Regions from separate parts of the Amycolatopsis sp. ATCC 39116 genome, predicted to be linked through region 1. Evidence: riboswitches for the same ligand, from Rfam matches in the RefSeq annotation. Region 1 holds a riboswitch; the other holds the start of a gene.
The links. Region 1 has a riboswitch for cobalamin ahead of AMY39116_RS0337315 (ABC transporter substrate-binding protein). Riboswitches for the same ligand answer to the same signal wherever they lie in the genome.
Positions count from the first base shown of each region.

Region 2: linked by a shared signal. The riboswitch ahead of AMY39116_RS0330830 (HoxN/HupN/NixA family nickel/cobalt transporter) and the one ahead of AMY39116_RS0337315 (ABC transporter substrate-binding protein) in region 1 are both predicted to bind cobalamin.

Region 1 is NZ_AFWY03000065.1:9,851-24,461, reverse strand. It holds gene AMY39116_RS0337385 (amidohydrolase family protein) at 1-1,015, shown strand, start outside; gene AMY39116_RS0337380 (iron-sulfur cluster assembly protein) at 1,012-1,728, shown strand; gene AMY39116_RS0337375 (NAD(P)-dependent alcohol dehydrogenase) at 1,725-2,750, shown strand; gene groL (chaperonin GroEL) at 2,779-4,470, shown strand; gene AMY39116_RS0337365 (GPR1/FUN34/YaaH family transporter) at 4,498-5,190, shown strand; gene AMY39116_RS0337360 (DUF6510 family protein) at 5,366-5,635, opposite strand; gene AMY39116_RS0337355 (ferredoxin reductase) at 5,637-6,368, opposite strand; gene AMY39116_RS0337350 (sulfite oxidase-like oxidoreductase) at 6,370-6,969, opposite strand; gene AMY39116_RS0337345 (LLM class F420-dependent oxidoreductase) at 7,050-7,892, shown strand; gene AMY39116_RS0337340 (CGNR zinc finger domain-containing protein) at 7,893-8,402, opposite strand; gene AMY39116_RS0337335 (DoxX family protein) at 8,416-8,781, opposite strand; gene AMY39116_RS0337330 (class I SAM-dependent methyltransferase) at 8,841-9,662, shown strand; gene AMY39116_RS0337325 (sulfite exporter TauE/SafE family protein) at 9,764-10,540, shown strand; S-adenosyl-L-homocysteine riboswitch at 10,560-10,635, shown strand; gene AMY39116_RS0337320 (MOSC domain-containing protein) at 10,649-11,281, shown strand; cobalamin riboswitch at 11,310-11,432, shown strand; gene AMY39116_RS0337315 (ABC transporter substrate-binding protein) at 11,505-12,500, shown strand; gene AMY39116_RS0337310 (iron ABC transporter permease) at 12,497-13,534, shown strand; gene AMY39116_RS0337305 (hypothetical protein) at 13,547-13,780, opposite strand; gene AMY39116_RS0337300 (hypothetical protein) at 14,150-14,611, opposite strand, start outside.
Region 2 is NZ_AFWY03000042.1:2,627-17,237, reverse strand. It holds gene AMY39116_RS0330850 (CehA/McbA family metallohydrolase) at 1-263, shown strand, start outside; gene AMY39116_RS0330845 (ATP-dependent DNA ligase) at 575-2,086, opposite strand; gene AMY39116_RS0330840 (DMT family transporter) at 2,047-2,973, opposite strand; gene AMY39116_RS0330835 (TetR/AcrR family transcriptional regulator) at 3,045-3,647, shown strand; cobalamin riboswitch at 3,694-3,864, shown strand; gene AMY39116_RS0330830 (HoxN/HupN/NixA family nickel/cobalt transporter) at 3,908-4,960, shown strand; gene AMY39116_RS0330825 (sigma-70 family RNA polymerase sigma factor) at 4,949-5,503, opposite strand; gene AMY39116_RS0330820 (zf-HC2 domain-containing protein) at 5,674-6,402, shown strand; gene AMY39116_RS0330815 (helix-turn-helix domain-containing protein) at 6,369-7,241, opposite strand; gene AMY39116_RS0330810 (aldo/keto reductase) at 7,365-8,384, shown strand; gene AMY39116_RS0330805 (class II fumarate hydratase) at 8,428-9,825, opposite strand; gene AMY39116_RS0330800 (NAD(P)/FAD-dependent oxidoreductase) at 9,929-10,903, shown strand; gene AMY39116_RS43905 (trypsin-like serine protease) at 10,905-11,777, opposite strand; gene glpX (class II fructose-bisphosphatase) at 11,774-12,844, opposite strand; gene AMY39116_RS0330785 (exodeoxyribonuclease VII small subunit) at 12,930-13,145, opposite strand; gene AMY39116_RS0330780 (hypothetical protein) at 13,142-13,540, opposite strand; gene xseA (exodeoxyribonuclease VII large subunit) at 13,544-14,611, opposite strand, start outside.

The DNA of each region.
Region 1 (14,611 bases):
GTACTTCGTGGTCGACGGGCACACCCACTTCTGGGACGCGAGCCCGGAGAACTGGGTCGAGGGGCAGGAGGAGTACGCCAAGGGCTGGATCGAATGCTTCCACGCCTACCAGGGCCTCGGCCCGGCGGACACCCACTGGCCGATCGACCGGTTCCAGAAGTACTCCGAGGAACTGATGATGCACGACCTCTTCGAGGCCGGGCACGTCGACGTCGCGATCTTCCAGCCGACGAACCTGCGGCAGTGGTACCGCAACGGGTTCAACACCACCGAAGCCGACGGGGCGCTGGCCGAGAAGCACCCGGGCAAGTTCCTCGTCAACACCTACTTCGACCCGCGTGAGGGCGATGCGGGCATGAAGGCGTTCGAGGAGCGGGTCAAGCGCTACGGCTGCAAGGGCGTCAAGCTCTACACCGCCGAGTGGCTGGGCGACTCCCGCGGCTGGAGCCTGAAGGACCCGGAGGCGTTCCGCTACCTGGAGAAGTGCGAGGAGCTGGGCGTCAGGAACGTCCACGTGCACAAGGGCCCGACGATCTGGCCGCTGGACAAGGACGCGTTCGACATGTCCGATGTGGACCGCGCCGCGACCAGCTTCCAGGGGCTCAACTTCATCGTCGAGCACGTCGGACTGCCGCGCATCGAGGACTTCTGCTTCATGGCCACGCAGGAGCGCAACGTCTACGCCGGCCTCGCGGTCGTCGTCGGCGGGCTCATGCACGCCCGGCCGAAGTTCTTCGCGAAGGTGATGGGCGAGCTGATGTTCTGGCTCGGCGAGGACAAGCTGATCTTCGGCGCGGACTACGCGATCTGGGAGCCGAAATGGCAGGTCGAAGGGTTCGTCGACTGGCAGATGCCGGCCGACGAGGAGCTGTCCGACTTCGCGCCGCTGACGGTGGAACAGAAGAAGAAGATCCTCGGGCTGAACGCCGCCCGGCTCTACGACATCGACGTGCCCGAGGAGCTGCGGCTCGAGGCGCCGAAGGTGGTCGAGCCCGTCGGCGTGCCGAACCCGTGACCGCGCTGGAGGAGGTCCGCGCCTGCCACGCCGCGGTGTGGCAGGCGCTGGGCACCGTCCGCGACCCCGAGCTGGACGAGCCGCTCACCGACCTCGGGTTCGTCGCGCGGTGCGCGGTGGACGGCGGACGGGCGGCCGTCGAACTGCGGTTGCCGACCTACTTCTGCGCGCCGAACTTCGCGTTCCTCATGGTCGCCGACGCCTACGACGCCGTCTCCGCGGTGCCCGGCGTCACGAGCGTCGAGGTCCGGCTGGTCGACCACTTCGCGGCCGAGGCGATCAACAGGGGTGTCGCGGCGCGGGCGGGGTTCGTGGCCTCGTTCGCGGGGGAGGCGGTGAACGAGCTGGACGAGCTGCGGGCCACCTTCGTCCGCAAGGCGGTGCTCGCCGGCACCGACCGGGTCTGCCGCGCGCTGCGCAGGTCCGGTGTGGACGGTGACCGGCTGTCACGGATGACGTTGGGCGAGGTGCCCGCGAGCCCGGACCTGGAACGGCTCCGGGCCAGGCGCCGGGAACTCGGGCTGCCGTGCGGGGACGGCGATCCGCTGCTGGTCGACCCGGAGACCGGCGAGGCGGTGCCGCCGTCGGACGCGGCGCGGCACCTCGGATTCGCGCGGCTGACGCGGGCGGGGCAGGAGGCCAACTCCGGGGTCTGCCGGGACATGCTGCGCGTGCGGTACCCGCACACCGGAGAACAGGAGGGCGCACGATGAAAGCGGTGCGGCTGCACGCCTACCACCAGCAGCCGGTGATCGAGGACGTTCCGGAGCCGCAGGCGAAGGAACCCTTCGACGTCGTGGTGAAGATCGGCGGCGCGGGTGTGTGCCGGACCGATCTGCACATCATCGAGGAGCAGTGGGCGGAGAAGTCCGGCGTCACGCTGCCCTACACGATCGGGCACGAGAACGCGGGCTGGGTGCACGAGATCGGGCCGGGCGTGACCAACGTGGCGGTCGGCGACACGGTGATCCTGCACCCGACGCCGACCTGCGGGCTGTGCCACGCCTGCCGCGCCGGCAACGACATGCACTGCGAGAACTCGGTCTTCCCCGGCATCGACTCCGACGGCGGGATGGCCGAGTACCTGCTCACCTCCGCGCGGGCGTGCATCAAGCTCGACCCCGGCACACAACCCGCGGACGTCGCGGCGCTCGCGGACGCCGGGATCACCGCCTACCACGCGGTGCGCAAGGCGGTGCCGCAGCTGTACCCGGGCACGCTGTGCGTCGTGAACGGCGCCGGCGGGCTGGGGCACATCGGCATCCAGTCGCTGCGCGCGCTGACGGCGGCCACCGTGGTGGTCGTCGACCGCAACGCCGAGGCGCTCGAGCTCGCGGCCGGGCTCGGCGCGGACCACACGGTGCTGGCCGACGGCAAGCAGGTCGACGCGGTGCTGGACCTGACCGGCGGCAACGGCGCCGAGGTCGTGCTCGACTTCGTCGCCGAGCAGGGCGCCCAGCAGGACGCCTTCGCGATGACCCGGCGGGGCGGCTCGCACTTCGTCATCGGCTACGGCGGCAACATCGACATCCCGACGATCGACATCATCTCCACCGAGCGCAACGTGATCGGCAACCTGGTCGGCACCTACAACGACCTGGTGGAGCTGATGGTGCTGGCGCAGGCCGGGAAGGTCACGCTGCACACGAAGAAGTACCCGCTGGACGCGGCACTCGACGCGCTGGCCGATCTGGACGGCGGCCGCGTGCGGGGCCGGGCGATCCTCACCCCCTGACCACTCGCAGCGGAGGAGTGACGAAACGATGGCGAAGGAACTGCGGTTCGGTGCGGACGCCCGCGGCCTGCTGCTGTCCGGTGTGGACAAGCTGGCCGAGGCGGTGAAGTCCACGCTGGGTCCCAAGGGGCGCAACGTGATCATCGAGAAGATCACCGGCTCGCCGGTGGTCACCAACGACGGCGTCACGATCGCTCGGGAGATCCACCTGAAGAACCAGTTCGAGAACATGGGCGCGCAGCTGGTCAAGGAAGCCGCGATCAAGACCAACGACGTGGTGGGAGACGGGACCACCACGGCGACGGTGCTCGCCCAGGCCATCGTGCGGGAGGGCATGGCGGCGATCGCGCGCGGCGGCAACCCGGTGCTGGTCAAGCGCGGCATCGACCACGCCGTCGGCCGCCTGGTCGAGCACCTGGAGAAGGTCGCGCACCCGGTCGTCACCGAGCACGACTACGCCCGGGTCGCGGCCATCTCCGCCAACGACGACGACGCGGTCGGCGCTGTCATCGCGAAGGCGCTGCACACCGTCGGCGACACCGGTGTGGTCACCGTCGAGGAGGCCCCGCGGATCGGGATGACCGTCGACTTCGTGGAGGGGTTCGAGTTCGACAACGGCTACCTCTCGCCGTACCTGGTCACCGACCCGGGCAGGCTGGAGGCCGTGCTCGACGACCCCTACATCCTGATGTGCAGCGAGAAGATCACCAAGGTGCAGCAGCTGATGCCGTTGCTGGACAAGGTGATGCGCGCGCCGCGGCCGCTGGTGGTGATCGCCGAGACGGTCGAGGGCACCGCGCTGAGCATGCTGGTGCACAACCACGTCAACGGCACGTTCCAGGCGTGCGCGATCCGGGCGCCCGGCTTCGGCGACCGGCGGCTGCACAAGCTGGAGGACCTCGCCGCGGTCGTCGGGGGCGCGGTGCTGTCCCGGCACTCCGGGTTCACGCTGGAGACGATGACGCTGGAGCACCTCGGGCGGGCCCGGCAGGTGCGGGTGACCGAGAACAAGACGACCGTCGTCGACGGGGCGGGATCCGCCGACGACGTCGAGTTCCGCGTCACCCAGCTGCGCGCGGAGCTGGAGCGCGCCCAGTTCGGCGTGGACGAGGACGTCCTGACCGAACGCATCGGCGCGCTGACCGGGAAGGTCGCGATGATCCACGTCGGCGCGGCCACCCCGGCCGAGCTGAAGGAGTTGCAGCACCGGGTCGAGGACGCGTTGTCCGCGACCAGGGCGGCCATGGCGGAGGGCATCGTCGCCGGGGGTGGGGCGGCGTTGCTGCATGCCGAAAAGGTGCTGGCCGACACCGGCCTGGCGGGCGACTACGCCACCGGGGCGGAGATCGTGCGGCGGGCGCTGGCCGAACCGGCACGGCTGATCGCGGCCAACGCCGGCTACCCGGCCGACGAGGTGGTGGCGCGCACGCGTGACCTCGGCGAGGACGAGGGGTTCGACGCGCTGCTCGACCGCTACGGCAACATGATCGAGATGGGGATCATCGATCCCCTCCGGGTGTGCCGCTCGGCGCTGCAGAACGGCGCCTCGGTGGCCGGGCTGCTGCTCACGACCAACTCGCTGGTCGCCGAGGAGCAGACCCCGTGGGGCGGCAGCCCCGCGCTGATGACCGAGTTCGGTCCGCTGGACGAGGGGTTGCACCAGCCCTCGCCCGATTCCAGTACTCCGCAGTCGCTCGGGATGGGCCCGTCGGTGGGCTGATCTCCCGTGCCCGTGAGGTGGAACGTCATGTCAGAGACAACGCAGAGCACCAACGTCCATCCGGAAACCGTCCCCCACGTCCAGGACCTGCGGGCGATCGTCGAATCGCCCGGCCACCCGGCGAGCGTCGTGGTCGGCGCGGGCGGTGATCCGCTGATCCTGGCCCTGCCGATCTTCGCGGTCGGGTCGCTGGCACTGGGCATCGCGCTGACCGGGGTGATGCTCCCGCTGGCCGCCCTCGGCGCGGTGCTGCCCATCGTGCTGTTCGCGACCGGCGTCGGCCTGGTCATCTCCACGGTGTGGGCGCTGCTGCTGGGGCAGACGATGGTCGCCGGCATCACCGGCACGTTCGCCGGGTTCTGGCTGAGCCTGGGCGGGTTGCTGCTCGGCCTGACGCACAACTGGTTCGGGCTGCTGCCCGAGGTGGCGGTCCAGACGCAGGAGATGTTCTTCATCTGCTGGGCGTGCCTGTTCGTGTTCCTCCTGGTGCCGTGCCTGCGGCTGCCGGCGGTCTACCCGCTGATCGTCGGGCTCGTGGTGGCCGCGCTGGCGCTGGCCGCGACGGCGCTGCACGTTGGCGACGCGACCCTGTTCGAGTTCTCCGGGTACGTGGTCCTGGCGTTCGCCGCGCTCGGGTTCTACGCCTTCGTGAACGTCGGGCTCACCGCGATGGGGGCTCGCAAACCCTTCCCGCCGCTGGGCAGGCCGCTGCTGTCCTGACGGCGGACGCGAGCGTGCGCCGGGAGCCGGCCGCGACTCCCGGCACACGCGCCCACACCGCAACGGCAGATGGGCAAACACGCCGCCCCCACGGGCAAACACGCCGCCCCAGCCGGTGTGTTTGCCCGTCCGGGTGGGGTGTTTGCCGGTCCGGGTGGGGTGTTTGCCGGTCCCGTCAGGCTCCGGGCAGCGGCACGCGCAGGCTGGACGTCCCGGTGAGGTCCAGCCACGCCGACTCCGGGCCGCGCACCAGCTTCAGCACCACGGCGTCGCAGCCGGCGCAGCGGGCCACCAGGCCCGGCGCGTGCCGGTAGACGCGCAGCGACGCGACCGCGTCGACGCGGCCGCAGGCCACGCAGCGGGTCGTGGCGGCTGTGATGTCCACGGCGAAGATCTCGCCGGCCGGGCCGGCCAGTGCGTTGCCGTCTTCGAAGGGCTCGCTCATGTCAGCTCCCGCTGGGCCCGAAGCGTTCGGTCTTGACGCGCCGCGGATCGTGGCCGAGCGCGACGAGCACGTTCGCCACCGCCTCGACGAACCCGGTAGGCCCGCACACGTAGCACTGCGGCCCGAACTCCGCGGGCCAGCCCGCGGAGTTGACGTCGGCCACCCCGATCCGGTGCGGCTCGCCCGGCCAGTCCGCCGGGCCCTTGCGCGTGTAGACGAACGTGACGTCCAGCCCGGCCTCCGGGCGGCGCAGCTCGCCCGCGTAGTACACGTCCTCCGGGGTGCGCACCGAGTACAGCAGCTTGAACGGCGCCCGGCTGCCTGCCTGGCGCCGGGCGCGGATCATCGCCATCAGCGGCACGATCCCGGCGCCGCCTGCGACCAGCAGCACCGGGTCGGTTGACGCCGGGCGCCAGACGAACCACCCGCCCACCGGGCCGCGCAGCTCGACCGGGTCGCCGGGCGCGAACACCTCGGTCAGGAACGGCGACACCTCGCCGCCGGGCACCCGCTGCACGGTGATCTCGACGCGCTCGCCGTCGGCGGGCGCCGCGATCGAGTACGTGCGCGTCGTGCTGTAGCCGTCCTCGGCGGTGAGCCGGACGTCGACGTGCTGCCCGGCCAGGTGCCCCGGCCAGCCGGGCACGTCCAGCACGAGGGTGCGCGCGGTGGGCGTCTCGTCCCGCACCTCGGCGAGCCGTCCGACCCGCCACGCCAGCGTCCCCTGGACCACGTCAGTCCCCCTGGTAGCGCTGCTCGCGCCACGGGTCGCCGTAGCTGTGGTAGCCCGCGGCCTCCCAGAAGCCCAAGTCGTCGTCCAGCATGAGCCGCAGGCCCTTGACCCACTTCGCCGACTTCCAGAAGTACAGGTGCGGCACCAGCAGCCGGGCCGGGCCGCCGTGCTCGGCGGGCAGGTCCTCGCCCTCGAACTCGTAGGCGATCCACGCCTGGCCGTCGAGCAGGTCCTCCAGCGGCAGGTTCGTCGTGTACCCGCCGTGCGACTCGACCATCACGTAGTCGGCGGCCGTGTCCACGTCCTCCAGCAGGGTGTCCAGCGAGACGCCGCGCCAGGTGGTGCCGAACTTCGACCACCGCGTCACGCAGTGGATGTCCACCGTCGGCGTCTCCGACGGCAGCGCCTTGAGGTCCGCCCACGTCCACTCGTGCTTCTGCCCGGTCTCGGTGGTGACCGTGAAGCGCCAGTTCTCCAGCCGCACCCGGGGCGTCGGCCCGGCGGAGAGGACGGGGAAGTCCTCCACCAGGTACTGCCCCGGCGGCAGCTTCTCGTCCGCCGATCGCGCCCGGCCCTGGAACCCGGGAGTCACAATCCCCATCTGCTTCCCCTTCCTCGTCCCGCGAGTCTAAGCCGTGCTTTACTAGAACGTGTTCTAGTCGCCGGAGACGGGAGGCCGCTGTGCGGTTCGGGGTCGTGTTGTTCACCAGTGACCGCGGGATCACGCCGGCCGCGGCGGCGAAGGCGGCCGAGGACGCCGGGTTCGACTCGTTCGCGGTGCCGGAGCACACGCACATCCCGGTCCGGCGGGAGGCGGCGCACCCTGGCACCGGCACCGCCGAGCTGCCCGACGACCGGTACCTGCGCACCCTGGACCCGTGGGTCGCGCTCGCCACCGCGGCCTCGGTGACCTCGCGGATCACCCTGTCGACCGCCGTCGCGTTGCCCGCCGAGCACGACCCGATCACCCTGGCCAAGACGATCGCCTCGCTCGACCACCTGTCCGGCGGCCGGGTCGTGCTCGGCGCCGGGTTCGGGTGGAACGTCGACGAGCTGACCGACCACGGCGTCCCGGCCGGGCAGCGGCGCACGGTGGTGCGCGAGTACCTGGAGGCGATGCGGGCGCTGTGGACCGACGAGGAGGCCGCCTACGAGGGCGCCCACGTCCGGTTCGGCCCGTCCTGGGCGTGGCCGAAACCGGTCGGCGAGGTGCCGGTGGTGATCGGCGCGGGCGGCACCGAGCGGACGTTCGCCTGGATCTCGCGCTCCGCCGACGGCTGGCTGACCACGCCCCGGGACCACGAGCTGGACGACAAGGTGCGGCTGCTGCGCAAGATCTGGCAGGACGCCGGCCGGGCGGGCGAGCCGCGGGTGGTCGCGCTCGCCGGGCGGCCGGACGAGGAGGTGCTCGCGCACTGGCGGTCGCTCGGGGTGACCGAGGTGCTGTTCGGGCTGCCGGACCGGGACGCCGGCCAGGTGGCGGCCTACATCGCGAAGCTGGGGGAGCGGCTGCGGCTGGGCTGATCAGGCGCGGGACCGGTAGGCCCGCATCTTGTGCCGCGCCCCGCAGATGTCCATGCTGCACCAGACGCTGTTGCCGGCCGGGGAGCGGTCGTAGAACAGCCACCGGCACTCCGGCGCTCGGCACGGCTTCAGCCGCCGAGCCCGGCCTGTCACCTCGGCGCGGAACAGCACGTCGAGCAGCCGCGCGATGAGCCCGTCGACGCCCTCGCCCGCCGGGGCCAGCGCGGGCCCGGGCCAGCGCGGCCCGGCGACGGTCGCGGCCGCGAAGGCGTTCAGCTCGGCGGCCACGTCCACGCCGTCGAGGTGGTCGCGCAGCGTCTCGCGGAACCGGACCAGGCGCGCCAGATCCCGCTCGTCCAGGGGCAACTCGCCCAGTTGGTGCTCGGCCAGCCAGTCGCGGGCCGAGCCGGGCGTGCCGAAGTGGTCCTCGCCGTAGAGGAAGCGCGCCGAGTTGCCGAACACCTCGAGCGGACGCAGATCGTCCGGCGCGGCGGGGCGCGAGTAGGCCATACCGGCAGGTTACCTACCCCGCCAGCCGCCCCACCGCCACGAACACGCAGACCGCCAGCACCAGCAGGTTGACCGCGCTCGTGCGGTACTCGCGCAGCTTCGCGTGGCTGATCGCCGCCCCGGCCATCACGACGGCGAGCCCGATCGCGGCGGCGGGCGTGAGCACGGGCGCGATCCCGGTCGCACCGGGCAGGATCAGCCCGAGCACCGCGGCCAGCTCCGCGGCGGCGACCACCCGGATGACGGGCAGCGGGAAGAACACCACCCCGGTCTGGCCGGTGTCGAGCATCCGCTGCTTCGACTGGGTGGACTTGAGCAGTCCGGACACCAGGAACAGCGCCGCGAGCAGCCCCTGGCAGATCCACAACACGACGTTCACCTGACACGCCTCCTTCCGTCTCACCCACCGGACGAGGCGGCGCGGGCTAACGTGACCGCATGGCCAACGAGGACGAGGCACGCGACTGGAACGGCGACACCGGCCGCTACTGGGCCGACCACGCCGAGCACTACGACGCGATGCTCGCGCACCTGACCCCGCACCTCCTCGACGCCGCCCGAATCGAGCCGGGCGAGCGGGTCCTCGACATCGGCTGCGGCTGCGGCACCACCACGCTGCTCGCGGCCGGGCGGGGCGCGACCGTCCTCGGCGCGGACCTGTCCGGCCCGATGCTCGCCGTGGCGCGGGAGCGCGCCGCCGGGCTCGACGGGGTGCGGTTCGAGCAGACCGACGTGCAGGTCCACGACTTCGGTGCGGGCTCGTTCGACATCGCGCTCAGCCGGTTCGGCGTGATGTTCTTCGACGACCCGCTCGCCGCCTTCACCAACGTCGCGCGGGCGCTGCGGCCCGGCGGGCGGCTGGCGTTCCTGTGCTGGCAGGACGTGCGCGAGAACGAGCACCGGGTGCTGGCGCTGGACGCGGTCGCCCCGCACGTCGACACCGCCGACGCCGTCCCGCCCGGCCCCGGCCCGTTCTCGTTCGCCCAGCCGGGCTACCTGCGCGAGCTGCTGACCGGCGCCGGGCTGACCGGCGTCGCCGTGGACGACGTGCGGGCGCCGGTCCGGCTCGGCGCCGACGCCACGTCGGCGGCCGATTTCCTGCGTCGCGGCGCGATGCTGCGGACGATCTTCGAGCGGTACCCGGCGGAAACGGTCGAGCGGGCGGTCGCCGCGCTGACCGAGGCCCTCGTCCCGCACGAGACGCCCGACGGCGTGCTGCTGGGCGCGGCTGCCTGGCTCGTCACCGCGCGCCGGCCGTGACGGAGTCCCTTCTGGACAGCGCACTCTGATTCCACAGTGGAGGAGTGGGGTTCGTCTCGCACGGCCGGAAAACGATTGCTCCTGCGGTAAATTGGGGCAACGTGCCCGCTGAACCGCTGCTCACCCTCGGCCCGTGGCAACTGCTGTTCCTCGTGGTGGCCGGGGTCGGGGCGGGCCTGACCGGTTCGATCGCGGGGCTCGCGTCGCTGGTGTCCTACCCGGCGCTGCTGGCGATCGGTGTGCCGCCGGTCACCGCGAACGTGACCAACACCGTCGCGTTGATGGGCAACACGGTCGGCTCGGCGGCCGGTTCGCGTCCCGAGTTGCGCGGGCAGCGCGCCCGGTTGCTGCGGCTGTGCGCGATCACGGCGGTCGGCGGCGCGGCGGGCAGCGCGCTGCTGCTGCTCACTCCGGAGGGCACGTTCGCCTACATCGTCCCGTTCCTGATCGGCGGCGCGTCGATTCTCCTGCTGTTCTCCCCGCGCCTGGCCGAACGCGCCGGCCGTGGTGACGGCGGGCTGACCGCGGGCACCGCCACGGGCGCGTTCCTGGTCGCGATCTACGGCGGCTACTTCGGCGCGGCGGCCGGGGTGATCATGCTGGCGCTGCTGTCCGCGGCCTGGGCGCAGCCGCTGGCCAGGACGAACGCGGCGAAGAACATCGTCACCGGTGCGGCCAACCTGGTGGCCGCCGTGGTGTTCGCGTTCACCGGCTCGGTGCTCTGGCCCGCGGCGGCGGCCCTGTGCCTCGGTCTGGTCGCCGGATCCTTCGTGGGGCCCGCGGTGGTCCGCCGCCTGCCCGCGGCGCCACTCCGGGTCGCGATCGCGCTGGCGGGCATGGGCCTGGCCGTCACGCTGGCCTGGCAGGCCTGGAACTAGAAGTGCTACCTTCGCGGGCGGTGCCGAGGGGCGCTGCGACGGGCCCGGCCCGCCACGCTCGGCACCGTCTCCTGCAGCAAGGGCGCCTTCTCACCCGAGGAGGCGCAGATGCTCGTCGGACACCTCGCCGCGATCTTCCGCTACCCGGTCAAGTCCATGGCCGCGCAACCGCTGGACGAGGCCGCCGTCTCCTGGCACGGCCTCGACGGTGACCGGCGCTGGGCGTTCGTCCGGCCGGGCCAGGAGGCGAACGGCTTCCCCTGGCTCACCATCCGCAGGCGCAACGACCTGGTCCGCTACCAGGTCGTCGGCGAGTCCCAGGTCCGCACCCCGGACGGCCGCCTGCACGACGTCACCGATCCCGCGCTCGCGGCGGAGCTCGGCGCCGCGAGCGTCCAGAAACTGGACCGCGGCACCTTCGACAGCGCGCCGTTGTCCCTGATCACCACCCGCAGTGCCGGCGCCGAGCCGCTGCGCTTCCGCCCCAACCTCCTCGTCGACACCGACGTGCCCGAGGAGGACTGGATCGGCCGCACGCTCCGCATCGGCGCCACCCGCATCCGGGTCGACCGCCGCGACCGGCGCTGCGTCGTTGTCAACGTCGATCCGCGCACCGGCCGGCGCGCCCCGGCCGTCCTGCGCCGCATCGCGCGTGAGCACGACATGTGCCTCGGCGTCTACGGGTCCACTGTGGAACCGGGCACGGTCGGGGTCGGGGACGAGGTCGTCGTGGTAGCGTGAGCCGGCCAGTCGTGCCCCGCGAGGGGCCAGGGAATCCGGTGCGAATCCGGAACTGACGCGCAGCGGTGAGCGGCGACGGGCGGGACAACGGCCACTGGACCACGCGGTCCGGGAAGGCGTTCCGCCCGGACGACCCCGAGTCCGAAGACCTGCTGGCACCCCCGCCACGGGGGAGACCGCCGGACCGGGCTCCGCGCATGAGCCCTCGACGCTAGGGGCCGCTGTGCGCCGATCGATCACCTTCCCGCTGCTCGCCGCCGTGCTGGCGCTGACCGGGTGCGCGAGCGCCACCCCCTCCGGAGACACCGCCGCCGTGGCCGTCGACAACTGCGGCCACCAGGTCCGCGTGCCGGAACCGCCGCGGCGGGCGGTCGCGCTCAACCAGGGCGCGGCGGAGATCATGCTGTCCCTCGGCCTCGCCGACCGCATGGCGGGCACCGCCACCTGGACCGATCCCGTGCTGCCGCACCTGGCCGCGGACAACGCGAAGGTGCCCCGGCTCGCCGAGAACTACCCGTCGTTCGAGACCGTGCTCGCCACCGAGCCGGACTTCGTCGCCGCCTCGTTCGGCGCGATCCTCGGCAAGGGCGGCGTCGCCACCCGCGAGCAGTTCGAGCAGCTCGGGGTGCCCGCCTACCTGTCGCCGACCGAGTGCGCCAAGGACACCAGCGGCGGCGGTGACGGCGCGCGCACCGAGACGCTGACCATGGACGCCGTCTACACCGAGATCCGCGACCTCGCGCGGATCTTCGGCGTCGAGGACCGCGGCGAACAGCTGGTCACCAGCCTGCGGGAACGGATGCGCGCGGTCGCGGGCGCAGGCGCGAACGCCCGGCTGATGTTCTGGTTCGCCAACTCCGAGGCCCCCTACCTGGCGGGTTGCTGCGGCGCGCCCGGCATCATCACCACGACCGTGGGCGCCCGCAACGTCTTCGACGACACGCGCGAGGAGTGGCCGCAGATCAACTGGGAGACGGTCGCCGAACGCGACCCGGACGTGATCGTCCTCGGCGACCTGACCCGCCGTTCGCAGACCGCGGAGAACGCGGCCGCCAAGATCGCGTTCCTGGAGTCGCACCCGGTGACCCGCGACCTGACCGCGGTGCGGAACAAGCGGTACGTGCTGCTGTCCGGGCAGGCGATGAACCCGACGTTGCGCACCGTGGACGGCGCCGAGCAGGTCGCCGCGGCGCTGCGCGGGTTCGGGTTCGGCGGGTGACGCGCACCGCGCGCGTCCTGCCGCTGTGCGCCGGGGGCGTAGCGCTGCTCGTGGTGTCGGTGGCCGTCGCGGTGACGATCGGCCCGGCCGGGATCGGCGTGGGCGACGTGTACGCCACCGTCCTGGCCCACCTCGGTCTCGGGGAGCCGGTGCTCTCGCCGGTCCGCGACGGGATCGTGTGGCACCTGCGGATCCCGCGCGCCCTGCTCGCCGCCGTGTGCGGGGCGGGTCTGGCGGTGTGCGGGGCGGTCATGCAGTCGCTGCTGCGCAACCCGCTGGCCGACCCGTTCGTGCTCGGGGTGTCCTCGGGCGCGTCGACCGGCGCCGTGCTGGTCGTGGTGCTCGGGGTCGGCGGGGGAGTGGTGTCGTTGTCCGCGGGGGCGTTCGCCGGGGCGGTGCTGTCGTTCGGGCTCGTGCTGCTGCTCAGCCAGACGCTGGGCGGCACCACCGAGCGCGTGGTGCTGTCCGGGGTCGCGGCGATGCAGCTGTTCTCCGCGCTGACCTCGTTCGTCGTGCTGACGGCCGGGGACGCGGAAACGACGCGGGGCGTGTTGTTCTGGCTGCTCGGGTCGTTCAGCAGCGCGTCGTGGTCCGAGGTCGGCGTGTGCGCCGCGGTGCTGGTCGTCGCGCTGCTGGTGTGCTTCGGCCACGCCCGGACGCTCGACGTGCTCGCCTACGGCCAGGACCTCGCCGCGGCGCTCGGGGTCGCGCTGACGCGCACGCGGATCGTGCTGATGTGCGTCACCGCGCTGCTGACGGCCGCGCTGGTGAGCGCCTGCGGGGCGGTCGGATTCGTCGGGCTGGTGCTCCCGCACGCGGCCCGCGCACTGGTCGGCCCCGGCCACGGACGTCTGCTGCCGGTGACCGCCGTGGCCGGCGCGGTGTTCCTGGTATGGGTCGACACGCTGGCGCGCACGGTGCTCGACCCGCAGGAGGTGCCGGTCGGCGTGGTCACGTCGATCATCGGCGTGCCCGCGTTCGTGGCCGTGCTGTACCGCAGCCGTCCACAGTGGACGCGGCGGGCGGCCGCCTAAGCGCTCAACGGGTCACCTGATCGCGTCGCGGCCGGCATCGGTGAGTTTGGCGGGGATGCGGGAGCCGGTGCCGGGGACGCGGCGGACCAGGCCGGCGTGGATCAGCAGTCGCGCGCCGAACTGGTCGCAGCAGGAGAGTCCGTCGACGTACACGTGCGGCTCGCTGCTCGCGGTCAGTTCCACGCGGCCGTCGGCAACCGCTTTCAGGAACTCGACGTCGCGGTGGCTGAGGGTGGACGCGGTCATCGCTGGCACCTTTCCGAGAACGGTGTGGTGCGCCACAGAATAGAGGATCGTTGAACAATCGAGCAACCGGGTTGACGGATCGTTCAACAATCGCTAGCGTCGTGGGGCATGCGAGCCAGCTCACAGGACACCCGGCAGACCCTCATCGGCGGCGACCCCGACGACATCTCCTGGATTCCCTGAAATTGTTGAAGACCTGCCAGTAACACGCCCTGCTTTCGCCTCGATTCACTGATAAGGCCCGCGCGGAGGGTGGGCGCGACACCTCCGGCACCGCCGTCTTGCCCGCGCTCGAACTCCCCCTCGGAGCGTTGTGGCAGGCGAGTGGCCCCCGAGTGCGGACTCCCAACTGCCCCGCGCTCGGGGGCCCTATTCGTACACCACGTAGACCGGTTCCGGCTGCAGCCCGACCACCTGCTCGGGCGTCATCAGCGGTTGCCCGCCGCGGGTGTCCTCCTGGTAGAAGAGCTTGAACCCGGCCTTGACGTGCGGCGGTTTGCGCTTCATCACCTGGTCCCAGGTGGCCTTCTTCGCCTCGGCGCTGCCGATGCCGTCCACCACGTTGATCACCGCGACCCCGTTGTGCCGCTTCAGCCCGGCGATGTCCCGCACGACCGTCACCGCCACCTGGTGGTAGACCATGATCTTCTCCGGCAGCCGGTGCCGCGCCACCAGCGAAGCGAGGTAGGCGGCCACGCCGTCCAGTTCCTCGCCGGTCGTCACGCCGAACTCCTCGCCCGGCACGACGCCCGGTTCCACCGCCCACTCCGGGTCCAGCGCGACACCGACGTCCGGCTCGGTCAGCCAGCGCTCGAACGCCTTGACCTCGGG
Region 2 (14,611 bases), on a different contig from region 1:
CCGTGCGGCTGGACGTGTCGGGCGTGCCGAACGGGACCGTGCGGCTGATCACCGACGAGGGTCAGGTGTTCCAGCAGAGCCTTCCCGCTTCGGGTACCGGCAGCGTGACGTGGCTGACCACGCCCGCGGTGTCGGCTTATGTGCGTGCTGAGGTGCGTCACCCCCTTGCTGATGGTTCGGCGGGCGCTCCCGCGTTGTCGGCTGGTCTCAACTTCGGCGCCATGGCGGCGATGACGAACCCGATCTTCCTCGGCCGGGTGTGATGGTGGGGTTGGGCTGTCGGCGAGTTGGGGCGTGTGGGCGGTTCGAGGGCAGGGTGGTGGTGTTCCGGTTCGGGTGTTGGGCAGGGAGTGTGGGGTAGCGCGGTGTTCTGGTTGTTGGTGAGGCTGCCCGGTGTTTTGGGTAGCCGGAGGGTGGGCTCGGTGTTTCTTGGCCGGGTGTGATGGTGGGTTGGGCTGTCGGCGAGTTGATGCGTGTCGCCGGGTGGTGGCCATCCGGCCTTGGCACTGGCAGGAAGTGTTGCCGTATCAAGGTTTTCGGCTCTTGGCGAGGCAGCCCAGCGTCTCTTCGAGCATCACCCCCGGAGCGTCGCGCGGACGGCGTCGATGGTGTCCGCCTCGGCTGGGTCCTTGTCAGGGCGGTAGCGCACCACGCGGGCGAAACGCAGTGCGACACCGCCCGGGTAGCGCGTGCTGACCTGGGCGCCGTCCAGTTCGATCTCGACCACCAGCTCCGGCCGGACGTGCACGGTCCACTTGTCCCTGTGGGTCTCGATCTCCTGGAACGTCCTGGTCTGCCATGCCAGGAGCTCGTCGGTGAGGCCCTTGAACGTCTTGCCCACCATGATCGGCGGGCCGCCGTCCGGGTCGCGTGCGCCGAGGTGCAGGTTCGACAGGTACCCGGTGCGGCGGCCGTGGCCCCACTCCGCGGCGAGGACGACGAGGTCGAGCGTGTGCACCGGCTTCACCTTCAGCCACGCCCGGCCCCGCCGCCCCGCCGCGTACGGCGAGTCGAGCGCTTTCACCATCACGCCCTCGTGCCCGGCGTCGAGGGCGGCCGCGAGGATCGCGTCCGGATCGGACGGTTGCGTCCGCCCCGGGATGAGGTGCTCGCCGGCCACCCGGTGCAGCGCCTCGTTGCGCTCCCGCAACGGCTTGTCGAGCAGGTCCGTGCCGTCCAGGTGCAGGCAGTCGAAGAAGTACGGCTGCAGCAGCAACGCGCGCACCTGCTCCTCGCGCGTGCTGCCGAACCGGCTCATCGTCTCCTGGAACGGCCGTGGCCTGCCGTCGTCGGTCAGCGCGAGCGTCTCCCCGTCGAGCACCACCGACCGGCACGGCAGGGCGCGCACCAGGGACACCAGCTCGCCCACGTGCTGGGTGATCTCGCGCAGCGTTCTCGTGTAGACGTGCACCTCGTCGCCGTCGCGGTGCACCTGTATCCGCGCTCCGTCCATTTTGTACTCGATGATGGCGGACGGGTGCTCGCGCACCGCCTCGTCGAGCGATTCGGCCGGGGACGCCAGCATCGGCCGCAGCGGACGCCCCAGCTCCAGCCCGAAGCCGCCGAGCGCGGCCTCGCCACCGGTGACCGCGGCCGCGGCGGTGACCGGCAGCTGCCCGGACAGCATGAACGCGCGCCGCACCGCTTCGGCGGGCACGTCCGCCGCCGCCGCGATCGCGTCGAGCATCACGCCCTCAAGCGCCCCCTGCCGCAGCTCACCCGTGAGCAGGCGGAAGAGGAACTGCTGTTCGGCTTCGGTGGCGCGGGAGAACAACTCCGTCAGCAGGCCGGCCCGGCGCCTGGCCGACCCGCTGCCCGAAGCGGCTCCCACTTCGCCGAGGACCTCGTCGACCCCGGCCACGGTCAGGTTCGGTTCGTCAGCCGGGCGCGCGCCCAGCTCGGCCAGCGTGCGCCACCCCGTGCCGATCCGGCCCTGGGTGGGCCGTCCGGTCAGGAAGGCGACCACGGCGGGCAGCTCCCGCTCGTCCGCGCGGTTGAGCAGGTCCGCCAGCGTCGCGATCTTCGCCTTGCGCGAGCGGGTGGCCGCTAGCGAGGCGGAGGCTGTGACGACGTCGGCGAGCAACATGCGGACATCATCTCCCGCCCCACCGACAATTTCCGGGGACGCAGGACCAGCGCGACCGCGCCGAGGCAGACGACCAGCCCGAGCAGGCCACGCAGCGTGATCGTGTCGTCGAACATGAGCCAGGCGAGGATCATCGTGGTAGGCGGTGTGAGGTACAGCAGGCCGGACACGGTCGTCACCGAGCTACGACGCAGGACCAGCCAGTAGCAGCCATATCCCCCGAACGTGGAAAACACGACGACCCACCCGACCGCGACCCAGAAGTCCGGAGCCGCCGGCGCGACCAGCTGCCCGGTGGCCGCCGCGATGCCGGTGAACAGCACCGCGCTGGTCACGCACTGCACCACCAGCCCGTCCCAGAGCGGCACGGCCGAGGCCGTCTTGCGTTCGATGAGCGTGGCCGCGACCAGTGCGAGCATCGCCAGGAACGGCAGCGCGTAGGCCAGCGGCGGGGTGCCGGGGCGGCCGGACAGGTTGTCGCCGACCACCAGCGCCACCCCGGCCAGCCCGCCGACCAGCCCGGCCCACCGCAGCGCGCCCGCGCGTTCGCCCAGCACGAACTGGCTCAGCACCACCGCGACGATCGGCTGCAGCGCCGCGATCAGCGCGGACGTCCCGGCGGCCACGCCGAGGTCGGCCGCCGCGTAGACGCAGTACAGGTACGCGCCCTGGGAGAGCACACCGAGACCGGCCTGGATCGCGGCGTCGCGCGGCCGCATCGAGCGCCGCCGGACCACCCACCACACGCCGAGCAGCAGCCCCGCGGCCAGGAACCGCCAGGCCAGGAGGGACACCGCGCCGCCGGACCTGGCGCCCAGCGTCGCGCCGACGAACCCGGAGCTCCAGAACAGGACGAAACCGCTTCCGGCGACGACGTTCCCCCGCATGCACCCTCCCGCGCAGGTATACCGGTCTGTATAGTCCACTGTAGCTATACCGGTCGGTGTACTGTCAAGTCGTGGAGACGGACAAGCCGCTGACCCCGGCCGCCGAACGGATCCTCACGGTCGCCGGGAAACTGTTCTACGACAACGGGATCCACGCGGTCGGTGTGGACACGATCGCCGCCGAGGCCGGGGTCACCAAGAAGACCCTGTACGACCGGTTCGGCTCCAAGGCCGACCTGGTCGCGCTCTACCTGCGCCGCCGGGACGAGCGGTGGCGGGAGCGGGTGCGCTCCTTCGCCGGCTCCCGGACGACTCCGGCCCAGAAGCTGCTCAGGGTGTTCGACGCGCTCGCCGACTGGCTTGACACCGAGAACACGCGCGGCTGCGCGTTCGTCAACGCGCACGCCGAACTGCCGTCGGCCGACCACCCCGGCCGGCAGGTGATCGCGGCGTCGAAGCAGTGGTTGCTGGGCTACCTGCGGGATCTGGCCGTGGACGCGGGCGCGCGGAACCCGGCACGGCTGGCGGAGGCGCTGCTCGTCCTGGTCGAGGGCGCGACGGTCGCGGCGTCGCTGGAGGTCGCGCCGACGGCGGTCGCCACGGCCAAACGCGTCGCGAAGTCGCTGGTGGACGAAGCGACGGCGGCGCAGCACAACTCGGCGTCCCGGCGGTAGGGCGCCGGTCACCGGGATGGCTCTTGCCCCGCCGCGAGGCCGAAACGTACCGTGAGCGGGCCGTGGTGCTCGGGAAGTCCGGTGTGAAACCGGCGCGGCCCTCGCCACTGTGAACGGGAAGTCCCGGCCCGGGACAGCCACTGGACGCGAGTCCGGGAAGGCGGGCCGCGGATGTCGATCCGAAGCCAGGAGACCGGCCACGGCACGTTGGACCATCCACGAGGTGCTGGAAGGCGGTCTCCATGGGGACTTCACCCACCATGTCCTGGCGCAGGCAGGACACCTACCGCACGGGTCTGTTGCTGCTGGCGATCGTCGTGTTGCACGCGGTCGCGTTCGGGATTCTCGCGTTGCTCGTGGTGCCCGGGCACTACGCCGTCGGCGCGCAGGTGTTCGGCTTCGGGCTGGGACTCACGGCGTACACGCTCGGCATGCGGCACGCGTTCGACGCCGACCACATCGCCGCGATCGACAACACCACCCGCAAGCTGATGGCCGAGGGGCAGCGCCCGGTCTCGGTCGGGTTCTGGTTCGCGCTCGGGCACTCCACCGTGGTCGTCGTGCTGGCGGTGCTCGTCGCGATCGGCGCGAAGGGCATCCTGAGCTGGACCGAGGACGGCTCCTCCGCGCACAAGGTGCTCGGCGTGATCTCCACCGGAGCGTCCGGCGGGTTCCTGTACCTGATCGGCATCCTGAACCTGGTCGCGTTGATCGGCATCTGGAAGGTGTGGCGCGAGCTGCGCCGCGGCCGCTTCGACGAGGCCGAGCTGGAGGCGCGGCTCGACTCGCGCGGGTTCGTCAACCGCTTCCTCGGCAGGCTCACCCGCTCGATCCGCCGCCCGGGCCAGATGTACCTGGTCGGGCTGCTGTTCGGCGTCGGATTCGACACCGCGACCGAGGTGCTGCTCCTGGCACTGGCCGGGTCCGGCGCGGCGGCGGGCCTGCCCTGGTACGCGATCCTGTGCCTGCCGCTGCTGTTCGCCGCCGGCATGAGCCTGTTCGACACGCTCGACGGCACGTTCATGAACTTCGCCTACGACTGGGCGTTCGCCAACCCGGTCCGCAAGATCTACTACAACCTCACGATCACCGGCCTGTCCGTCGCGGTGGCGCTGGTCATCGGCACGATCGAGCTGGTCGGTGTGGCCAGGGACGACCTGGGCTGGTCGGGCGCGCTGATCGACTGGATCGCGGACATCGACCTCGACAGCGTCGGCTACATCGTCGTCGGGTTGTTCGTGGTGGTGTGGGCGGCCGCGATCGCGTACTGGCGGCTCGCCAGGGTCGAGCACCGGTGGAGCTCAGCCGAGTGAGGCCGCCCGCCCGTTCGAGCTGAGCGCGGCGGTCAGGTCCTCGCGGGCCCGGAACACGCGGGACCGGATGGTGCCGACCGCGCAGTCGCACACCTCCGCCGCGTCGGCGTAGGACAACCCGATCACCTGCGTGAGCACGAACGCCTCGCGGCGCTCCGGCTCCAGCTCGGCGATCAGCTTGCGCAGCACGACGAGCCGGCCGTGGTCCGGCGTCTGGGCGCCGCTCTGCTCCGCGGTGGCCACCCAGTCGTCGACCTGGCTGGTCTGCGGGCGGCGGCGGGTGCCGCGCAGGTGGTCGGCGGCGACGCGCTTGGCGATCGACAGCAGCCACATCCGGGCGGGCGACCGGCCTGCGAACGACGGCAGGGCGGCGAAGGCGCGCAGGTAGGTCTCCTGCACCAGGTCCTCGGCGACGCCGGGGTTGGACAGGTAGGTCAGCAGGCGGTGCAGCTGCCGTTGGGTGGCGGACACGAAGCGCTCGGCGGCCACCCGATCGCCGCGCGCCGCCAGGAAGGCGTCCCGGGTGATCTCGTCGTCGTCCACGTTCGCGTTCCTCCCAGTGCGGCCTGACGGTGCGGGCCCTGACCGATGACCTTATGGCCTCCGCGGCATCCGGCGTCAAGGAAACATCACAGGTCTGTGAAATCCCAACCGGTCCCAGAATCCGGAGCGGTGAGGGGAACCATCCAGTGCGCGCGGACGACAATGCAAATATGGACTGTGCAACCGCGCGCGAGGCGATCTCCGCCAATCTCGACGGCGAGGACCCCGGGGTGGATCCGGTGGCGCTCGACGAGCACGTCTCGCGCTGCGCGGCCTGTCTGACCTGGCAGGACGAGGCGGCGGCGGTGACGCGCCTGGTGCGCCTCGAGCCGGCCGCCGCGTCGCCGGACGTGTCGGCGCGAGTGCTCGCCCACGCGCCCGCGACCGCCCGGCCGGTGCGGCTCGACTGGCCGCGGCTGGCGCTGGTCCTCACCGCGATCGCCCAGTTGTCCATCGTGGTGTCGCTGTTGTTCGTGCCCCAGCGGATGGCCGACGGGATGGCCGTTCAGCCGGGATCGCACCTCGAACACGAGGCCGCGGCGTTCAACTTCGCCATCGCGATCGCCCTGCTGTGGGCGGCCGCGAAGCCGCGGCAGGCACGCAGCCAGCTGCCGGTCCTGCTCAGCTTCGCCGCGGTGCTCGTCGGGTTGTCCGTGCTGGACCTGGTCGCCGGCCGGGTCGGCTGGGAACGGCTGGCCAGCCACCTGCCGCTGCTGTTCGGCCTGTTCTGCGCGGTGCTGGTGGCGCGCCGCGACGGCCGGCGGCCGTGGCCGGGCAACCGGGCCGGTGCCGAACCGGCGAGCCGCACCAGCACCGGCGAGACCGGCCGGGACCTCGCCGAGCCGTCGGCGCAGTCCCGGAAGTATCAGCCGCCCGCCGCGCGGCGCAACGTGGCCTGATCGATGTCGTCGGTGGCGATCCAGCTGGCCAACAGGCCCAGCGCGCGCTCGGACTCCGAGCCTGGTTCGGCGGTGTAGGTGACGATCGCCTGGTCCGGTTCGTCCGGCAGGCGCAGCGTTTCGTACCGCAGGTGCAGCTCGCCGACCAGCGGGTTGTGGATCCGCTTGTGGCCGTGTGCCTTCTCCCGCACGTGGTGCCCGGCCCACAGGTGGCGGAACAGGTCGCTGCCCAGTGACAGCTCGCCGATCAGCTGGGCCAGGCGCGGATCGCCGGGGCACCGGCCGGCCTCGGCACGCAGGTTCGCCACCAGCTCCTCGCAGACCTGGTCGAACTCGGGGTGCAGGGCGCGTGCCTCGTCCTCGCCGAGGAAGAACAGCTTCGGCAGGTTGCGCTCCTGCGGCGGCAGCGAGCCGAAGTCGAACGCGATCGCGCCGCCCATCGGGTTCCACGCCAGCACGTCGAGGTAGCGGCCGAAGACGAAGGCAGGCACCGACATGGCGTCGAGCAGTTGCTGCACCGCCGGCCGCACCTGCTGCACGGGGCACCGCCCGGCTCGCTTGAGCCGCGGCGACGCGAGGTTGTGCAGGTAGGCGCACTCGTCCGGGGTGAGGCGCAACGCCCTGGCGAGTGAATCGAGCACCTCGTCCGACACGTTCCGCGCGCGGCCCTGCTCCAGGCGGGTCAGGTAGTCGACGCTGATCCCGGCCAGCTGCGCCAGTTCCTCGCGGCGCAGCCCGGCGACCCGTCGCCGCGTCACCCCCTGCGGCAGTCCCACGTCGCGCGGGTCCAGCGCAGCGCGGCGGGCCTTGAGGAACGCTCCGAAATCAGCTCCGTCCACGCCTCCAGTATCCGGATCCGCGCACCCGTTGCCTGGTACTGCCAGACCCAGGTCGAGCGTTGCCTGGTCCCCCTCCTCGTCCGCGGCGAACTTGGACACCACACACCAGAGGAGGAACTCGAAATGCGACGACGGATTCTCGGCGGCACCGGTATCGAGGTCAGCGAGTACACGCTGGGCGCGATGATGTTCGGCGCGTGGGGCAACCGCGACCACGACGAGTCGGTCCGCATGATCCACACGGCGCTCGACGCGGGCATCAACTTCGTCGACACCGCCGACATGTACTCCGACGGCGAGAGCGAGGTGATCGTCGGCAAGGCGCTCAAGGGGCGCCGCGACGACGTCGTCCTCGCGACCAAGGGGCACTTCTACGGCCTGAACAGGCCCGGCAGCAGCTCCCGCCGCTGGCTGACCCGGGCGCTGGACGACAGCCTGCGCCGGCTCGGCGTCGACCACGTCGACCTCTACCAGGTGCACCGCCCCGACCCCAACACCGACATCGACGAGACCCTGTCGGCGCTCTCGGACTTCGTGCGGGCGGGCAAGGTGCGCGCGATCGGGTCGTCGGTCTTCCCGCCCGAGCAGATCGTCGAGGCGCAGTGGGTCGCGGAGCGGCGCGGGCACGTGCGGTTCCGCACCGAGCAGCCGCCGTACTCGATCCTCAACCGGGGCATCGAGGCGCACGTCCTGCCGACCGCGCAGCGCTACGGCATGGGGGTGCTGACCTGGGGACCGCTGTCCGCGGGCTGGCTGTCCGGTCGGTACTCCACACCGTCCGATGTGGACTTGCAGGCCGGCCGGGTCGCGTTGCAGAACCACAAGTTCGACCCGGCCCTGCCCGGGAACGCGGCGAAGCTGGCGGCCACCAACGAGCTGAAGAAGGTCGCCGCCGACCTGGGCCGCCCGCTCACGCACCTGGCGCTCGCGTTCGTGCGGTCGCACCCGGCGGTCACCTCGGCGATCATCGGCCCGCGCACGCCGGAGCAGCTCGCCGACCTGCTGGCAGGCGCGGACCTCGTGCTCGACGACGACGTGCTGGACCGGATCGACGAGATCGTCCCGCCGGGCGTCGACCTCAACCCCGTCGACCCGGACTACACGCCGCCCGCGCTCACGGACAAGTCGCTGCGCCGGCGCTGATCCCTGGTGGAGGCCACCCGCGGCGGGGGTGGCCTCCACCCGATCACTTGCCGCCGCGCGCCATCCGGAGCACGTCGAGGGCCTCGTCGAGCTGGGCCTCGGTGAGCTTGCCCTGCTCGATGTAGCCGCGCTCGACGACCACCTCGCGGATCGTCTTCAGCTCCTTGAGCGCCTGCTTCGCGACCGCGGCCGCCTCTTCGTAGCCGATGTACTTGTTCAGCGGCGTCACGATCGACGGCGAGCCCTCGGCGTAGGCCTTGGTGCGCTCCTCGTTGACGGTGATCCCGGCGATCACCTTGTCGGCCAGCAGGCGGGACACCGCGGCCAGCAGGCGCGCCGACTCCAGCACGTTGCGCGCGATCACCGGCAGGTTCACGTTGAGCTGGAAGTTGCCCTGCGAACCGGCGTAGGCCACCGCCGCGTCGTTGCCGATCACCTGCGCGACCACCTGCAGCGTCGCCTCCGGGATCACCGGGTTGACCTTGCCCGGCATGATCGACGAACCCGGCTGCAGGTCCGGCAGCTGCAGCTCGGCCAGGCCGGTGCGCGGACCGGAGCCGAGCCACCGCAGGTCGTTGGCGATCTTGGCCAGTGACACGGCGACCGTGCGCAGGTGCCCGGAGGTCTCGACCACGCTGTCCTGGCTGGCCTGCGCCTCGAAGTGGTTGCGTGCCTCGGTCAGCGGCAGGCCGGTCACCTTCGCCAGCTCCTCCGCCACCGCGGCGCCGAAGCCCTCCGGCGCGTTCAGGCCGGACCCGACCGCGGTGCCGCCGATGGGCAGCTCGCCCAGCCTGCCCAGGCCGGACTCCAGTCGCTCGATGCCGAACCGGACCTGCGCCGCCCACGCCCCGGCCTCCTGGCCCAGCGTGATCGGCACGGCGTCCATCAGGTGGGTGCGGCCGGACTTGACGATGTCCTGCCACTCCGCGGCGCGGCCCTCGATGGTCTCGGCGAGGTGCTGCAACGCCGGGATCACGTCGGTCAGCACCGCTTCGGTGGCGGCGATGTGGATCGTCGTCGGGAACGTGTCGTTCGACGACTGCGAGGCGTTGACGTGGTCGTTCGGGTGCACGTCGCTGCCCAGCGCGCGGCTCGCCAGGGTCGCGATGACCTCGTTGGCGTTCATGTTCGACGAGGTCCCGGACCCGGTCTGGAACACGTCGATGGGGAAGTGCGCGTCGTGCCTGCCCTCGGCCACCTCGTCGGCCGCCGCCGCGATCGCGTTCGCCAGGTCGCCCTCCAGCACGCCGAACCGGGCGTTGACCCGCGCCGCCGCGGCTTTCAGCAGGCCGAGCGCGCGGATCTGGGCGCGCTCGAGGCCCCGGCCGGAGATCGGGAAGTTCTCGACGGCGCGCTGGGTCTGCGCCCGGTACAGCGCGTCGACGGGCACCTTCACCTCGCCCATCGTGTCGTGTTCGATCCGGTATTCAGGTTCAGCCATAACCCGAGTCTGGCCCTTCCGCCGGGCGCTCGCTCCGTGTGTTTGCGCACCCGGAATGGTTAGATCGGTGGTGACTTGGATCACGGCGGAAGGGCGGCGGCCCATGGCTCTGTCAGTGGACGTCCTGATCGTCGGCGCGGGCCCGACCGGCCTGTTCGCCGCGTACTACGCCGGGTTCCGCGGGTTGTCGACGGCGGTCGTCGACTCGCTGCCGGAAGCCGGCGGGCAGGTCACCGCGATGTACCCGGAGAAGCTGATCTACGACGTCGGCGGGTTCCCCGCCGTGCGCGGCCGCGACCTGGTCAAGGGGCTGGTCGAACAGGCCGCGCCGTGGAACCCGGCCTACCTGCTCGGGCGCAAGGCCGAGGAGCTGCGCCGCGGTGACGACGGTCTGGACGTGGTGCTGGACGGCGGAGAGGTCGTGCACGCGAGGGCCGTGCTGATCACCGCGGGCATCGGCGAGTTCACGCCGCGGCCGTTACCTGCCGGGGACGGCTGGCTCGGCCGGGGGATGGTCCACTTCGTGCCCTCGCTGGACGCGCACGCGGGGCAGGACGTCGTGGTCGTCGGCGGCGGCGACTCGGCGTTCGACTGGGTGCTGGCGCTGCACCCGCTCGCGTCGAGCGTCACGCTGGTGCACCGCCGCGCCAGGTTCCGGGCCGCGGAGTCGATCGTCAACCAGGCCCGTGAACTGGGGGTGCGGATCATCACCGACGCCGAGGTCACCGCCCTGCGCGAGGGGCCGGACGGCGCGCTCGCCGAGGTCGAGGTGCAGGTCAAGGGCGAGGAGCCGGTGGTGCTGCCCGCGCAGGCGGTGGTGGCCGCGCTCGGGTTCACCGCCGACCTCGGGCCCATCGAGAACTGGGGGCTGGACATCCACCAGCGCGCCATCCGGGTCGACTCGACCATGGCGACCGGCGTGGAACGGGTCTTCGCGGCGGGTGACGTGGCCGCTTATCCGGGCAAGGTCAAGCTGATCGCCACCGGGTTCGGCGAGGCCGCGACCGCGATCAACAACATCGCCGTCACCCTCGACCCGGACGCGCACCTGTTCCCGGGGCACTCCAGCAACCTGTGAGTCAGGCGGGCGGCGGTGGTGTGGAGGTCGTCGTCGGGCTGGGGGAGGGGGACGGCGTGGGAGTCGGGGTTGGCGTGGGGCTGGGCGCCGGGGTCGGCGTTGGGCTGGGTGCCGGGGGCGGTGGTGGCGCGGTCTGCTCGGTGATCCACTGCGTGTACGCCAGCGCCGAGGTGTAGATCGACGGCGCGGTCGTGCAGGCCGGATCGTTGTTGCCGGAACGGCTGGTCAGGCCCAGCAGCAGCCACCGGTCACCGGCCCGGACCAGCTCCGGGCCACCCGAATCGCCGTAGCAGGCGCCGGCCGTGCCACCGGGCGAATCGGTGCACAGCTCGGTCGCCGGATCGATGGCCGCGCAGCGGGCCGCGTCGACCAGCGTCGTGTCCAGCTGCTGGAGGTCGATCGGCGCGGCGCCGCAACCCGGAGTCGGGCAGAGCTGGCCCCAGCCCAGCAGCCGCACCGACGTGCCCACCGCGGCCGACGTGCCGAGCCCGACCGGCGCGGCCTGCACCGGGGCGGCCAGGTGGACCAGGGCGATGTCCCCGCCCGGCCCGCTCGGGTTGTAGTTCGGGTGGGTGATGACCCGGTCCGGCTTCGCGACCTCACCGCCCTGAGTGCGGTCGTTGCTGCCGATCCGTGCGGTGAAGGTGCCCGCGGGCTGGTCGTGGACGCAGTGCGCCGCGGTCAGCAGCCACTGCGGCGAGATCAGGGACGCGCCGCAGAAGTGTCTCCCCGCGGTCGTCTGCAGCGACGCGACGAAGGAGTAGGTCTGGTCGGCGGACACGCCGCCGACCAGGTCCGGCCGGGCCGCCGCCGACTGCACCACCCCGGTGACGGCGAGCAGGCAGGCGGCGGCGATCAGCAGGAGGCGTTTCACGGCAGCGGTGGCACCACATCGTCGTCGGGGGCATCGGTCAGGACACCGTCGAAGTCGACGGAGGAGTACGCGCGGAGCTTGGTCAGGCGGTGGTAGCCGTCGATCAGCCGCACCGTGCCCGACTTGGAGCGCATCACGATCGACTGGGTCGTCGCGCCGCCGGAGCGGTAGTGCACGCCGCGCAGCAGGTCGCCGTCGGTGACGCCGGTCGCGCAGAAGAACACGTTGTCGCCGCGCACCAGGTCGTCGGTGGTGAGCACGCGGTCGAGGTCGTGCCCGGCGCCGATCGCCTTCTCGCGCTCGGCGTCGTCCTTCGGCCACAACCGGCCCTGCAGCTCGCCGCCGAGGCACTTCATCGCGCAGGCGGTGATGATGCCCTCCGGCGTGCCGCCGATGCCGAACAGCATGTCGACACCGGTGGTCGGGCGGGCCGCGGCGATCGCGCCCGCCACGTCACCGTCGGAGATGAACCGGATCCGGGCGCCCGCCTCGCGGACCTCCTTGACCAGCTGCTCGTGCCGCGGGCGGTCCAGGATGCACACCGTCACGTCGGAGACCTCGGTGTGCTTGGCCTTCGCGACCCGGCGGATGTTCTCCGCGACCGGCGCGGACAGGTCCACCACGCCCGCGGCCTCCGGGCCGACGGCCAGCTTCTCCATGTAGAAGACCGCCGACGGGTCGAACATCGCGCCGCGCTCGGCGACCGCGAGCACCGCTAGCGCGTTCGGCATGCCCTTGGACATCAGGGTCGTGCCGTCGATCGGGTCCACGGCGACGTCGCAGGCCGGGCCGTCCCCGTTGCCCACCTCTTCGCCGTTGTAGAGCATCGGGGCTTCGTCCTTCTCGCCCTCGCCGATGACGACGACACCGCGCATCGACACGGTCGAGATGAGCTGGCGCATCGCGTCGACGGCCGCGCCGTCGCCCGCGTTCTTGTCGCCCTTGCCGACCCAGCGGCCCGCCGCCATGGCGGCTGCCTCGGTGACGCGCACCAGTTCCATCGCGAGGTTGCGATCCGGCGCTTCTTTGCGTCTGGTCGAGCTCGGGGACTGGGTGCCGCTGGTCATTGCTGCCCTCCAGGGTCGTGCTGGCGCGGGTAACGATTCTCTCAGACTCGCGCGGGCTCGCAGGGCAGCGTCGTGATGGCGAATGTCACCCTTCGTCGCTGGTTTCGTCCTCGACGGACTTGAGCGCGTCCTCGATCCGCTCGCGCGCGCCTTCCAGGTGACGCTCGCACAGCTTGGCGAGGTGCTCGCCCTTCTCCCACAGCGCCAGCGACTGCTCCAGGGACAAACCGCCCGCCTCCAGCTCGCGGACGACCTCGATCAGCTGGTCGCGGGCCTGTTCATAGCCGAGTTCTTCGGTCACCGGGTTGTGCTCCTCGCGGGTCGACGAGCGCACACTACCGCGCTCGCCATCGCGTGGTCGTAACCGGCGAAGGCCGTGGCGAACTCCTGGCCGTCACCCTCGGTGATCGCCAGTTCGATCGACCCCTGCGCCTGCGCGACCCGCCTGCGGTGCGGCGCGCCCTCGTTGAACCACCACTTCACGCCCACGAAGGCCGAGGTCGCTTCCGACAGCTGACGCAGGCGCGCGTCCAGGTCCCAGCGGCCCGGCACGGCGCACCCGGCCAGCAGCGACGCCCAGCAGGCGCCTGCCGCGGCCTCGGCGGCGCCCGCCCGGTCGAGAACGGCCTGCGCCCCGGCCCGGGCCGCGGCGTCCGTGGTGAGCGGGAGGAACGTCGCCCGAGCGGAACGCAGCACTTCCTACTCCCCTGGTTCGGTGGATTTCGCGACCGCGTGCACCGCTCCGTCGACGACGCGCACGCGCAGCGGAGTTCCGTCCGCTACTTCAGAGATGTGCCGGAGCACCTGGAGGTTGCCTGCGTCGTCCCGGTATTGCACGACCGCGTACCCGCGTTCGAGGGTCGCGGCCGGTCCGAGCGCGGTCAGCTTGCCGCGCGCGCCGGAGATGGCGGCCTGCTCGTGCGAGACCAGGTTGAGCACCGCGCGGCGGCCGCGTTCCCGGTGCAGGTCCACCTCGTCGGCGCGCCGGTTGATCGGGCCGAGCGGATCGGCCAGTACGGGGCGGCTGCGCAGCTGGTCGAGCAGGCGGCACTGGGTGTCCACCCAGCCGTGCAGCGCGCGGCGGGCCCGGTCGCGCATCTGCCGGACCCGCTCGGTCTCCTCCTTGACGTCCGGCACGACGCGCTTGCCCGCGTCGGTCGGGGTCGAGCAGCGCACGTCGGCGACGTGGTCGAGCAGCGGCGTGTCCGGCTCGTGGCCGATCGCGCTGACCACCGGGGTCCGCGCGGCGGCGACCGCTCGGCACAGGGTTTCGTCGGAGAACGGCAGCAGGTCCTCGACGCTGCCGCCACCCCGCGCGATGACGATGACCTCGACGGACGGGTCGGCGTCGAGCATCTTCAGCGCCTTGACGATCTGCGGCACCGCCTGCACGCCCTGCACGGCGGTGTTGACCACCTGGAACGGCGCGGCCGGCCACCGGGCGTGCGCGTTGACCAGCACGTCCCGTTCGGCGGCCGACGCGCGGCCGGTGATCAGGCCGATGCCCTTGGGCAGGAACGGGAGGCGGCGCTTGCGTTCTTTGGCGAACAGGCCCTCGGCGGCGAGGAGGCGGCGCAGCCGTTCGATGCGGGCGAGCAGCTCACCGATGCCGACCGCGCGGATCTCGGTCGCGCGCAGCGAGATCGTGCCGCGGCCCAGGTAGAAGGTCGGTTTGGCGTAGACGACGACGCTGGCGCCGTCCCGCAGCGGCGGTTCGATGCCGCGCAGCAAGCCGGTCGGGCAGGTGACGGTCATGGAGACGTCGGC